DNA from 2 places in the Oceanobacillus sp. FSL K6-0118 genome. Region 2 is predicted to be linked to the other one. Evidence: a T-box and tRNA genes for the amino acid it is inferred to sense, from the RefSeq annotation. Region 2 holds a T-box; the other holds one or more tRNA genes.
What was found. A T-box is a leader RNA that pairs with one kind of tRNA and senses whether it is charged. The one in region 2 lies ahead of serS (serine--tRNA ligase), so its partner is inferred to be a tRNA-Ser.
Positions count from the first base shown of each region.

Region 1: it has a tRNA-Ser gene. The T-box ahead of serS (serine--tRNA ligase) is inferred to sense a tRNA for this amino acid. The anticodon was not compared.

Region 1 is NZ_JBBOVR010000001.1:2,350,914-2,357,025, reverse strand. It holds gene MHI02_RS12145 (NfeD family protein) at 155-790, shown strand; gene MHI02_RS12140 (Na/Pi cotransporter family protein) at 1,021-2,652, shown strand; tRNA gene MHI02_RS12135 (tRNA-Asn) at 2,820-2,894, shown strand; tRNA gene MHI02_RS12130 (tRNA-Met) at 2,899-2,975, shown strand; tRNA gene MHI02_RS12125 (tRNA-His) at 2,996-3,068, shown strand; tRNA gene MHI02_RS12120 (tRNA-Ile) at 3,081-3,157, shown strand; tRNA gene MHI02_RS12115 (tRNA-Ser) at 3,174-3,263, shown strand; gene MHI02_RS12110 (superoxide dismutase) at 3,563-4,168, shown strand; gene MHI02_RS12105 (MFS transporter) at 4,267-5,538, shown strand; gene MHI02_RS12100 (peptidoglycan D,D-transpeptidase FtsI family protein) at 5,591-6,112, shown strand, end outside.
Region 2 is NZ_JBBOVR010000001.1:236,594-242,705, reverse strand. It holds gene serS (serine--tRNA ligase) at 8-1,282, opposite strand; T-box leader at 1,335-1,559, opposite strand; gene MHI02_RS01135 (D-alanyl-D-alanine carboxypeptidase family protein) at 1,611-2,939, opposite strand; gene guaB (IMP dehydrogenase) at 3,151-4,623, opposite strand; gene MHI02_RS01125 (YaaC family protein) at 4,794-5,750, shown strand; gene gyrA (DNA gyrase subunit A) at 5,849-6,112, opposite strand, start outside.

The sequences.
Region 1 (6,112 bases), 2.1 Mb from region 2:
GTACTTTACCAGATAAAGGTTAGATGTCATTTTTACTCTGCGAAAGTTGAGTACCTAAGAAAACTGTTTTTCGTTGTCTGCCTGAGAGCTTGGATTTTTAAAATGAAACTTAATCTCAATTTTTTCGTATAATACATATAAAGGAGGGGTGTAATTGGAAATTTTTGAATTAGTATGGATTGGCTTTGTTTTAACAGGTTTAGGGTCATTGTTTTTAATCGGTGAAGTGTTAGTAAATGCTAGAGGAATTTTTGGTTTATTGGGAATTGGTTTTATTACCATTTATTTTGGTGCGTATGTTGTAGAAGCAAGTTTCTTTATAATTATGCTTATTTTATACTTTTTAGGACTAATACTAATCATTATTGATGGAAAAATTCTAAATGATGGTACATTAGCGACTATTGGTGTAGCCATTATGCTAGTTTCCGTTGCTTTAGTAGCACCTTCATTTACCTCGGGGTTGTACGCTGTACTTGGAGTAATTTTAGGTACTGCAGGCTCTTTTTTATTCTTAAAAGTCTTTAAGAAGCGGGAAATGTGGACAAAAATAGCTTTAAAGGATCAATTAACAAGTGAGGCAGGATATAACTCCTTGAACAAGGAATATGAAAAACTTTTAGGTCAAAGTGGAATCACCAAAACAGATTTACGCCCTGTTGGAACAATCGAAGTAAATAAAAAGGATTATAGCGCGGTATCTAACGGACAATGGATCGAGAAAAATACCCATATACAAGTAATTCAGGTTGATGGGACAAAAATATTAGTTGAAAAAATCAAATCGTAACAACGTAAAAGACTGTAAGTTAAGAGTCCTAAAGAGAAGTGTATTTGGGATCTTGACATAACAGTCTTTTTTATTGTTATTTTTGAAGGTAGAGTAATAATTAGTTTTTGTTGATGATTGTAAATTTAATGTAAAATTATGACGAAATATCTTTACAAGGAATTAACCTAACCTTAAGATAGAGTAGGGTTTTTTAATTAATGATAATCGGATGAAAGGATGTAATATCATTGGGTGTAGATATTCAGACACTACTCTTTGAATTTTTTGGTGGACTTGGGATCTTCCTTTTAGGTATTAAATTTATGGGAGATGGTTTACAAAAGTCTGCAGGTGACCGATTAAGAGATATACTTGATCGATTTACAAGTAATCCTTTCCTTGGCGTGCTTGCCGGAATGGTTGTAACGATGTTAATTCAAAGTAGTTCAGGTACGACCGTATTAACAGTAGGGCTTGTTAATGCAGGTTTTATGACATTAAGACAAGCAATTGGTGTTATTATGGGAGCGAATATTGGAACAACTATTACCGCTTTTATTATTGGTATTGATATTGGTGAATATGCTTTACCAATTCTTGCAGTAGGTGCATTTTTAATCTTTTTCTTTAAGAAACCAATTATTACTGCACTAGGACAAGCTCTTTTTGGTTTTGGTGCTTTGTTTTATGGCTTAGAGTTAATGAGTAGTGGTATGAAACCCTTACGTTCACTTGAGGCTTTTCATGAATTAACAGTAAGTATGAGTGATAATCCAATTCTTGGTGTTATCATCGGAACAGTCTTTACATTAATCGTACAAAGCTCAAGTGCAACGGTTGGTATTTTACAAGGACTATTTTCTGAAGGAGCTATAGCTTTAGACGCAGCTATTCCTGTTTTATTTGGTGATAATATTGGAACAACAATTACTGCGGTGTTAGCAGCAATCGGCGCTTCTGTTGCGGCAAGACGAGCAGCGTTGACTCACGTAATTTTTAATGTGATGGGTTCTATTATTTTTCTTATATTATTAATTCCATTTGTAGCTTTTGTATCATTCTTACAGACAAAATTAAATTTGAATCCAGAAATGACGATTGCATTTGCACACGGAAGCTTTAATGTTATGAACACGATTATACAATTTCCGTTTATAGCTGGATTGGCATGGATTGTTACGAAAATAATCCCAGGTAAAGATACGACTATTGAATATAAACCAAAATTCTTGGATCCGATTTTCATTGAGAGATCTTCTGCTTTAGCTTTAGATCAAGCGAAAAAGGAAATAGCCCGAATGGGAGAATATGCTTGTAAAGGTCTAGAAGAATCCAATCGATATTTAACTACAAGTTCTCAAAAACATTCAGATATGGCTATGCAAATTGAGGGAGCCATAAATAACCTAGATCGTAATATTACAGAATATTTAGTGACGGTATCAGGAAGATCTCTATCTGAACAGGAAAGTGAAAAACATACAGCATTAATGAACTCCGTCCGTGATATTGAACGAATAGGGGATCACTTTGAAAATTTAATTGAGTTGGTGGATTACAAAATTTCTAATAAAGTCCAAATTTCAGATAAGGCGATGGGTGAGTTAAACACTATGTTTGACTTAACTAATATGACTGTTAAACAAGCTGTAGATGCTTTAAGTGAGTCTGATAGAGAGAAAGCCTTAGAAGTTGTTCAACGAGAAGAAGAAATTGATAAGATGGAAAGAGATTATCGTAAGCGACATATTATTCGTATGAATAAAGGGCTTTGCAGTGGTTCAGCAGGTATAGTATTTGTTGATATCATAAGTAATTTAGAGCGTATTGGTGACCACGCAGTGAACATTGCTGAGTATGTTTTAGGTCATCATGATTAAAATAAAAGAGAAGGGATAAAACCTTCTCTTTTTTAATTGCAAATAAGAATAAAAGGTGATATTATAATAGACGTTGTTTATGTTTGTCGAGATTAATAAATAGTGTTGACAAACGAAAAAATACATGGTAAATTTTATATCGTTGTTAAATATTAACATTTCACTATTCCACAGTAGCTCAGTGGTAGAGCAATCGGCTGTTAACCGATCGGTCGTAGGTTCGAATCCTACCTGTGGAGCCAAAGTGGCGGCGTAGCTCAGATGGCGAGAGCGTACGGTTCATACCCGTGAGGTCGTGGGTTCGATCCCCTCCGCCGCTACCATTTTATTATTTAGTCACATGGCGGTCGTGGCGAAGTGGTTAACGCACCGGATTGTGGCTCCGGCATTCGTGGGTTCGATTCCCACCGATCGCCCGTTTATAAACTGGACCCTTAGCTCAGTTGGTTAGAGCTATCGGCTCATAACCGATCGGTCGCAGGTTCGAGTCCTGCAGGGTCCACCATATAATATCATATCACGGAGGTATACCCAAGTCTGGCTGAAGGGATCGGTCTTGAAAACCGACAGGCGGGTCAAACCGCGCGGGGGTTCGAATCCCTCTACCTCCTTTTTGCGAGAAAACAAGTATATAATATACTTGTTTTTTATTTGCGTAAATTTTTATCCCTCTTAATCGGGCAGTAAAACTAGTTGGGAGATCAACTGCCCGTAAAGGTCCGATAAGTATGACTAACCATAAGTGGGAGATGAAAGAAAACCCCGCTTATGGAAGTCTTCTTGATTTAACTATTTTTCATCTTTGTAAGGCAAAATATTTGCAACTATGTGATAGCAATGATAATCTTCTAGTTAAAGGGTGATAAACCTGAATTATCCATTTTAAATTTATTAAGGGAGGAAGATTTTTATGGCTAAATTTGAATTACCAGAATTACCATATGCATATGATGCATTAGAACCAACAATTGACAAGGAAACAATGAATATTCATCATACGAAACACCATAACACTTATGTAACAAATCTAAATGCAGCTGTTGAAGGAATTTCCGAATTAGAAGGAAAATCAGTTGAAGAATTAATCAGTAATTTAGATGCTGTTCCAGAAGCAAAACGTACAGCGGTACGCAATAATGGTGGTGGACATGCTAACCATAGTTTATTCTGGAAAGTTTTATCACCAAATGGTGGTGGTGAACCAACTGGTGAACTAGCTGAAAAGATTAATGCTAAATTTGGTAGCTTCGACAAATTCAAAGAAGAGTTTGAAAATGCTGCTAAAACACGTTTTGGTTCTGGTTGGGCTTGGCTAGTATCCAATAACGGTGAATTAGAAGTTATGAGCACTCCAAACCAAGATTCTCCACTTATGGAAGGTAAAACTCCTTTATTAGGTGTAGACGTTTGGGAACATGCATACTACCTAAAATATCAAAACAGACGCCCTGAATACTTAGCAGCATTTTGGAATGTTGTTAACTGGGATGAAGTAGCTAAAAACTACAAAGGTTAATAGCAAGTAATTTAAAAACACGTGGTATTTTACCACGTGTTTTTTTGCATATCTGACAATTATTCGCCAAGACTAACTTATTAAAGGAGTAGTTAGATATGGCGAAATTCATTCAAGCATTTGAAAACAAAATGGACGTTAATCGTGATTTATTATTACTATTACTAATAGGTGGCCTTTATTCCTTAGGTATTTTTCTTTCCAATACGTTTGTCAATATCTATTTATGGAGACAATCCGGAGATTATATTACGATTGCAGTTTATAATCTAGGAATTAATCTATTTCAAGCTCTAACCTTTATATTAGCAGGAAGGTTAGCTAAAAAAGTTGATCGGATTATAGTCCTAAGATTAGGTGTTATATTTTTGTCTGTGTTTTTCCTAAGTGTATTAATTATTGGAGAGAAAGCTTCTTATTTTAATTTTTTATTAGGTTGTTTATTAGGGATAGGTTATGGTTTTTATTGGTTAGCTTTTAATGTATTAACTTTTGAAATTACGGAACCGGATACAAGAGACTTTTTTAATGGGTTTTTAGGAGTTCTTCAATCTTTAGGTGGGATGATTGGTCCACTATTTGCAGGATTAATTATCGCGAAGTTAGACGGTAATGTAGGTTATACAACTATTTTTACTATTTCGTTTATATTATTTATTTTTGCAGTTATATCCAGTTTCTTTTTGAAACGAAGAAGTGCAAAAGGGGACTTTTACTTTAGAAGAATTCTATATGAGAGGAAAAATAATAAAAACTGGAGCAGAATATTATACGCTCATTTTTTTCAAGGTATACGAGAAGGAGTATTTGTTTTTGTTATATCTATTTGGGTGTTTATTGTAACAAAAAGTGAGTTTGCTTTGGGTACCTTCAACTTAGTTCTATCCGGGTTATCGGCCGTATTATATTTTATTGTGACTAAATATATAAAACCGGCGAGGAGAAAAAAAGCTATCCTAATCGGTGCTCTTCTTTTGTATATCTCGATTTTTATTATTTTATTTAATGTAAATTATTTATTACTTATTTTATATGCCATAGTCATAGGTATTGCTTATCCGATTATAAATGTACCCTATGTTTCTCTGACATATGATGTTATTGGAAAGGCCTGGAAAGCTGGAGAACTAAGAATAGAATATATCGTTGTTCGTGAGTTATTTTTAAATGTGGGAAGGATTGTTTCTGTACTGATTTTCTTACTGGGTGTTTCTCTTTTTGATGCAGAAAAAATCATTCCTATTCTTTTGGTAGTTTTTGGGGCCGGTCATTTAATTATTTATCTATATGTAAGGAATATATCAATGGGTAGTTCTTCTCGAAAGGAAATATTAATGAAAGAGCAATTAACTGACGAAAAAGATCGGTAAATATGATAAAATGTCTATGATTGATTGCATTTTAAATTTTGGGGGAGAACATATGTCAAAAATACGGAAGAAAAAGAAAAAGGCACAATTACCCTTCCGAATAAATATATTGTTCTTTGTTATCTTCTTGTTGTTCTCTGTTTTGATTTTGCAACTTGGTGTAGTTCAAATTTTAAATGGAGAAGCTTTTCAAAAAGAAATAGAAAGAACAATTCAAGATACAACGAAAATTCCTGTACCAAGAGGGAAAATCTATGACCGTAACCATAACCTTATCGTGGATAATGAGCCAGTCTACTCTATTACGTATACACCAGAAAAAGGAGTTCAAGCTGAAGATCGACTCAAAGTAGCAAAGCGATTAGCCGATTTTATTACGCTTGTACCTAAGGATGAAAATCCAGAAAAATATTTGGACAAAAAATTAACAGAAAGAGATTTAAAAGAATACTGGTATTTGTTAAATAAAAAAGAGGCAGATAGCAGACTTTCTGAAAAAGATATAGAAGAGTTGAGTAATGCAGAGGCTTATAATAAAACGTTAGATTTAATTACGGAAGAAGAAATAAGTAAT
Region 2 (6,112 bases):
CCCTTTTTTACTTCAAATATTCTAAACCACCCATATAAGGAACCAAGACTTTTGGTACTTTAACTGAGCCATCTTCCTGTTGATAGTTCTCAAGAATTGCTGCAACTGTTCTTCCGATTGCTAATCCAGATCCATTCAATGTATGAACAAATTCAGGCTTACCATTTGCTTCTCTACGGAATCGAATTCCTGCACGTCTTGCTTGGAAGTCTTCAAAATTAGAACAAGAAGAAATTTCACGGTACGTATTTTGATTCGGAATCCATACCTCTATGTCATACTTTTTAGCTGCTGTAAATCCTAGGTCTCCAGTACACATACTCATTACTCGATAAGGTAATTCAAGTAATTGTAGTACTTTTTCCGCATGATTTGTCAATGTTTCTAATGTTTCATAAGACTCTTCTGGCTTCACAAATTGGACCAATTCTACTTTATTAAATTGATGTTGGCGAATTAATCCTCTTGTATCGCGACCAGCAGATCCCGCTTCAGAACGGAAACATGCACTATATGCTACATATTTTCGTGGTAAATCATCCACATTTAAAATTTCATCACGATGATAATTCGTAACAGGGACCTCTGCTGTAGGGGCTAGGAAATAATCCCAATCTTCTACTTTAAATGCATCTTCTTCAAACTTTGGCAATTGTCCAGTACCAGTCATGCTTGTGCGATTTACAATAGACGGTGGGAGGACTTCGGTATAACCATGTTTATCTGCATGTAAATCCATCATAAAGTTAAGAAGTGCACGTTCTAATCTAGCACCCAATCCTTTATAAAAAACAAACCGACTTCCCGTAACTTTTCCAGCTCGTTCGAAATCTAAAATATCAAGATCTGTTGCGATATCCCAATGTGCTTTATCCTCAAAATCAAATGTTGGAACGTCACCCCACCTGCGAACTTCCACATTATCATCCTCATCTTCACCTACAGGGACACTTTCATGGGGAATATTAGGGATAGAAAGCATGATCTGTTGTAATTTATCTTCTAACTCTTTTAATTCTTTGTCTAATTTCGCTATTTGGTCTCCTACTTCACGCATTTCCTTTATTGCAGGCTCAGCATCTTTTTTCTCCCTTTTTAGGGCGGAAATTTGCTTAGTCACTTCATTTCGTTTTGCTTTTAAAGTTTCTGTTTCTAAAATAAGTCGTCTACGTCTTTCATCGACCTCACCAAAATGGTCTAATTCTGATAAATCTTCACCGCGGTGGTTAAGTTTTGTTTTTACTTCTTCAAAATTATTACGTAAATATTTTAAATCTAACATGACACTTCCTCCTTAAATTTTGGATAAATACAAAAAACCCCCGTCCCAAATAGATAGGGACGAGAGTATAATTCCCGCGTTGCCACCCTTATTGAAGAGATAATCTCTTCCGGCTTTCACGTTGTAACGGCACTTACCGGGTTTACTTACTTGGAGGGAATTCCTTTCCGTAAACCAGTTCAAGGATGGATTCACAGCACTCTAACATCGATTTCCACCAACCATCGACTCTCTTTAGATAGGTGTTACTGTTACTAATTCCTTTCAACACTGTTGATAAGATTGTTTTATTATCATTATCATAATCATTTTTTAATAAAGATGCAAATTAAAATAAACCTTTAATCCAATCTACTGCTGAAGAAAATATATTAGCAAAGAAGTCACCAATAGCTCCGATTGTAAGCATAAACCAATTTGCTTTTTCTACCGCTTGGTCTGTTACAATTGGTACAGACCCTTGATCATCCGTAATATATCCATAATCATTATCGCCTTTATAAACAAGTTTAGCTGTACCAATTACTTCGCCTTTTTCAATTGGTGCAATTAATTCACCATCTTCATTTAATTTGGATTTATCTAATTCATATTTAAGAGTATAATTTTCAGCATCGTCACCTTTAACTGGTACGGTAATGCCTTCAGCTAAAGAAACCTCTACATTCTTTTCTTTCCCTTTAGATACAGGAACCTCCGTTTGTCCTTTTAGTTGATAACCTTTAGGGAATAATTCCTGTGCTGTAAAGTTATTATAACCATAATCTAAAAGTTTACTTGTTTGTTGGAAACGTTGTGCTTCACTTTCCGACTTCATCACAACAGAAATTAATCGTTGTCCGTTTCTTACAGCTGTTCCTGTAAAATTATATCCACCACTATCCGTAAAGCCGGTCTTTAGTCCGTCTACACCTTCGTAATAAAACTGTTTAAAGTTTACTCCCTCATGTGGAAGCATTCTATTCCAGTTATCTATCTCTTGTCCATCAAATGTTGTTTTCGGGATAGAAGCAATTTCTAAGACCTCTGGGAAATCTTTTATAAGGTTATATGCTAGTATTGCCGTAGAACGGGCAGTTAATAAATTCAAATCTTCCACACTAGTACCTTCCGGCTGATTTCCTTCTAAATCTTTATTGTCTAATCCTGAAGCATTAACAAACTTGGATTCTAGGCCTAATTCCTTGGCCTTTTGATTCATCATTTTAACAAATTCAGTTTCAGAGCCGCCAACAAGTTCTGCAAGTGCAATTGTTGTTGCATTGTCTGAGTTAATCGCCATTGCTTGATATAAATCTTTTACAGTATACTGCTTATTTTGTACTAAACCTACGCCTGATAATGAGGTATTAGCTGAGATAGCATAAGCATAATCACTAATTTGTGTAGTTGTATCCCATGAAATTTTTCCTTCTTTAATTGCCTCCATTACTAAATACTCTGTCATCATTTTCGTCATACTTGCTGGAGGAAGTAACACGTTCTCATTTTTTGCGTATAATATCTTCCCTGTATCAAAGTCAACTAGAATAGCTGCCTCTGCATCTATATCTAAGGAAGCCTCCGCTTTTATATTATTAGGATGATAGGTAAGAATTCCTAGTGAAACCGTTAGTAGGAAAAATAACGATATAATTTTCTTGTGATGTTTAAACATTTTTTACCTCCAAAAATTCCCTTTGTCTATTTTTATTAGGTAGAAAGAAATAAAACTTTCTTTTTTTACAAAAATGGCATGTTTTCTATTTAAAATTTCACAGATACTTTGTTATTTTAACATAGCATCTCAAAAAAAAATAGATGAGGAAAGTCCTCACCTTAAAAAAATTTTATAGAGGTTGTTCAAAAGGTTTTACCTAACCATTTAGTTATTGAACGGAATAGTTAGGAGCCTCTTTTGTAATTTGGACATCATGTGGATGGCTTTCACGTATACCAGCATTAGTAATTCTTACAAATTGAGCTTCATTTCGTAAAGCATCAATGGTTGCTGTTCCACAGTAGCCCATACCAGAACGAAGACCACCGCTTAATTGATGAATCGTATCTGCTAACGAACCTTTATAAGGTACTCTACCTTCAATACCTTCAGGAACTAGTTTTTTATTATCTGTATCGCCTTGGAAATAACGGTCTTTAGAGCCGGCTTTCATAGCCCCGACAGATCCCATACCACGATATACTTTATATTTTCTTCCTTGATAGATTTCTGTTTCACCAGGACTTTCAGTAGTACCAGCAAACATACTACCCACCATAACAGCATGCGCACCTGCTGCCATTGCTTTAACGATATCTCCAGAATATTTAAGACCACCATCTGCAATAATTGGTACACCATATTCTTGTGCCGCCATAGCGCAATCGTTTACCGCTGTAATTTGTGGTACTCCAACACCCGCTACGACACGTGTCGTACATATTGATCCCGGTCCGATACCAACTTTAACAATGGAGGCACCCGCTTCAATAAGTTCTCTAGTACCATCTGCAGTTGCAACATTACCAGCAATAATATTTAATTCAGGGTATTCTTTACGTACTTCTTTAACCTGGTCAAGAACACCTTTAGAATGACCATGTGCTGTATCGATGACAATAACGTCTACACCCGCTTCTACTAGCTTATCGATACGCTTCATTGCATCCTTCGTTACCCCAACAGCTGCTCCGACTAAAAGTCTGCCTTGAGCATCTTTAGCAGCATTTGGGAACTCAATTACTTTTTCAATATCTTTAATCGTAATTAAACCTTTTAATACGTTATTCCCGTCCACTAATGGTAATTTCTCAATTTTATATTTTTGGAGGATTTTTTCCGCTTCTTCCAATGTTGTTCCAACCGGCGCAGTAATTAAATCAGTACTAGTCATCACTTCAGAAATAGAAATAGAATAATCTTGAATAAAGCGTAAATCACGGTTGGTAATAATACCAACTAATTGTTGTTCTTCTACAGAATTTACAATTGGCACACCTGAAATACGGAATTTACCCATTAAATGTTCGGCATCATATACTTGATGTTCTGGTGTTAAGAAAAATGGATTAGTAATAACACCACTCTCTGAACGTTTTACACGGTCAACTTGTTCAGCTTGTTCTTCAATCGACATGTTTTTATGAATGACTCCAAAACCACCTTGACGAGCCATAGCAATTGCCATTTCAGCTTCTGTTACGGTATCCATTCCGGCACTTATAAATGGCGTATTTAATTTTAAACTTGGCGTAAGCTCCGTACTCAATTGAACTTGATTAGGTAAAACTTCAGATTTCGCTGGTATTAATAATACATCATCAAACGTTAAACCTTCTTTTGCAAATTTATCTTTTCGCAATGTAACTCCTCCTTCTCAAATTTAAAAGGTATTTAATAAAAGATGAATGACTAAACTAGTAGATAATCTCTATTTTTATATACAATACGCCAACTATCCTTCTTTTTCAACAACATATTATTGAAAAATGAGAAGTAAATAGATTCTGAAAATTACCTTAGGAGATTATTATGAGTAAATCAGATGGATTTTTTTCATTTTTAACCTCACAACAAACTGCTCAAGTTTACTTACAAAGCTGTTATAAAAAGATAAATGAACAGGATGTTGAAGCTAAAAGTTACCAAAATTATAATGCTTTATTATATTATCTTGATCATGGTAGGAAATTTTATGAAATTGGCCATAAGGTAGAGCTTTTTGCTAAACCTGTTTTATATTTTTATGGATTAACCCATTTATTAAAAGCCTGTTTATTAACTAAGCGTCCGAATTACCCAGAATCTACCGTTTTATTGTCACATGGAGTTACATCTAGGAAGAGAAAAAAGCGTAATTATACATTTATGTCGGATGAAGTGAAAGTCCAAATTAATGGGCTTTTTCCATACCTTTCGAAGCATCTATATTCTATTAATCCTGTTCCTTTTGACAAGATTCAAATGGTGGACTTATTTTCCCTTATACCAGAAATGCAAACCTTCTTTTCCTTCCAAGGAACTGAAAAAATGGTAGTGGTTGGTTCAAAGGATTCTCCAATACTTCAATTTCCTACTACAATACTGGATTATTATCACATAACGAAAGATGCTTTTCTCAATCGAATCAAACCCTATTTATCGGTAATCAAACATATGGAAGAGCGTCAGTCCGTCATTACTGTTCAGTTGGAAGAAAGGCTAGAATCATTTAATGGGCCTTTTTACAAACACATGGACGATGATAAAATATATTTTCCACTTAATAGAGAACATTTTCTACCAATATCGGATGTCATGATTCATTATTTACTTTTATATAATCTAAGTATGCTTTGTCGTTATGAAGCCGAATGGTGGGGGGACTTATTATCATCAAAACCGGAAATGGATTACCCTTTCATATTACAGTTTTTAGATATAACAGCAAAAAAGATTCCAAAAATACTAGAAGATGAATTATACAAAAATATGGATAAAGGAAATTAAAATATGGCAATTCCTATGTCCATTTTATTTAAAAAGCTTTGGTGGACAGGGAAAGCCCTTCTTACCAGCTAAAAAAGGTGGCTTTAAAGCCACCTTTTTTATTCATCTATTTTGTTATCTGTTTCCGTTTCAGTTTCTTCTTTAGACCCTAATTCAGTAGCATCTTCATTTTCAGCATCATTTTCTTCTTGTTCAATTTTAGCAACTGTAGCTACCTCTTCATCATCATGTAAGCGAATGAGTCGGACACCCATTGTACTTCTTCCAGTTATAGAAATATCTTTTACAGGAATACGAATGAGTACGCCTCCTACAGTAATTACCATTAAATCTTCTTCGCCATTAACAGCTTTAACAGCAGA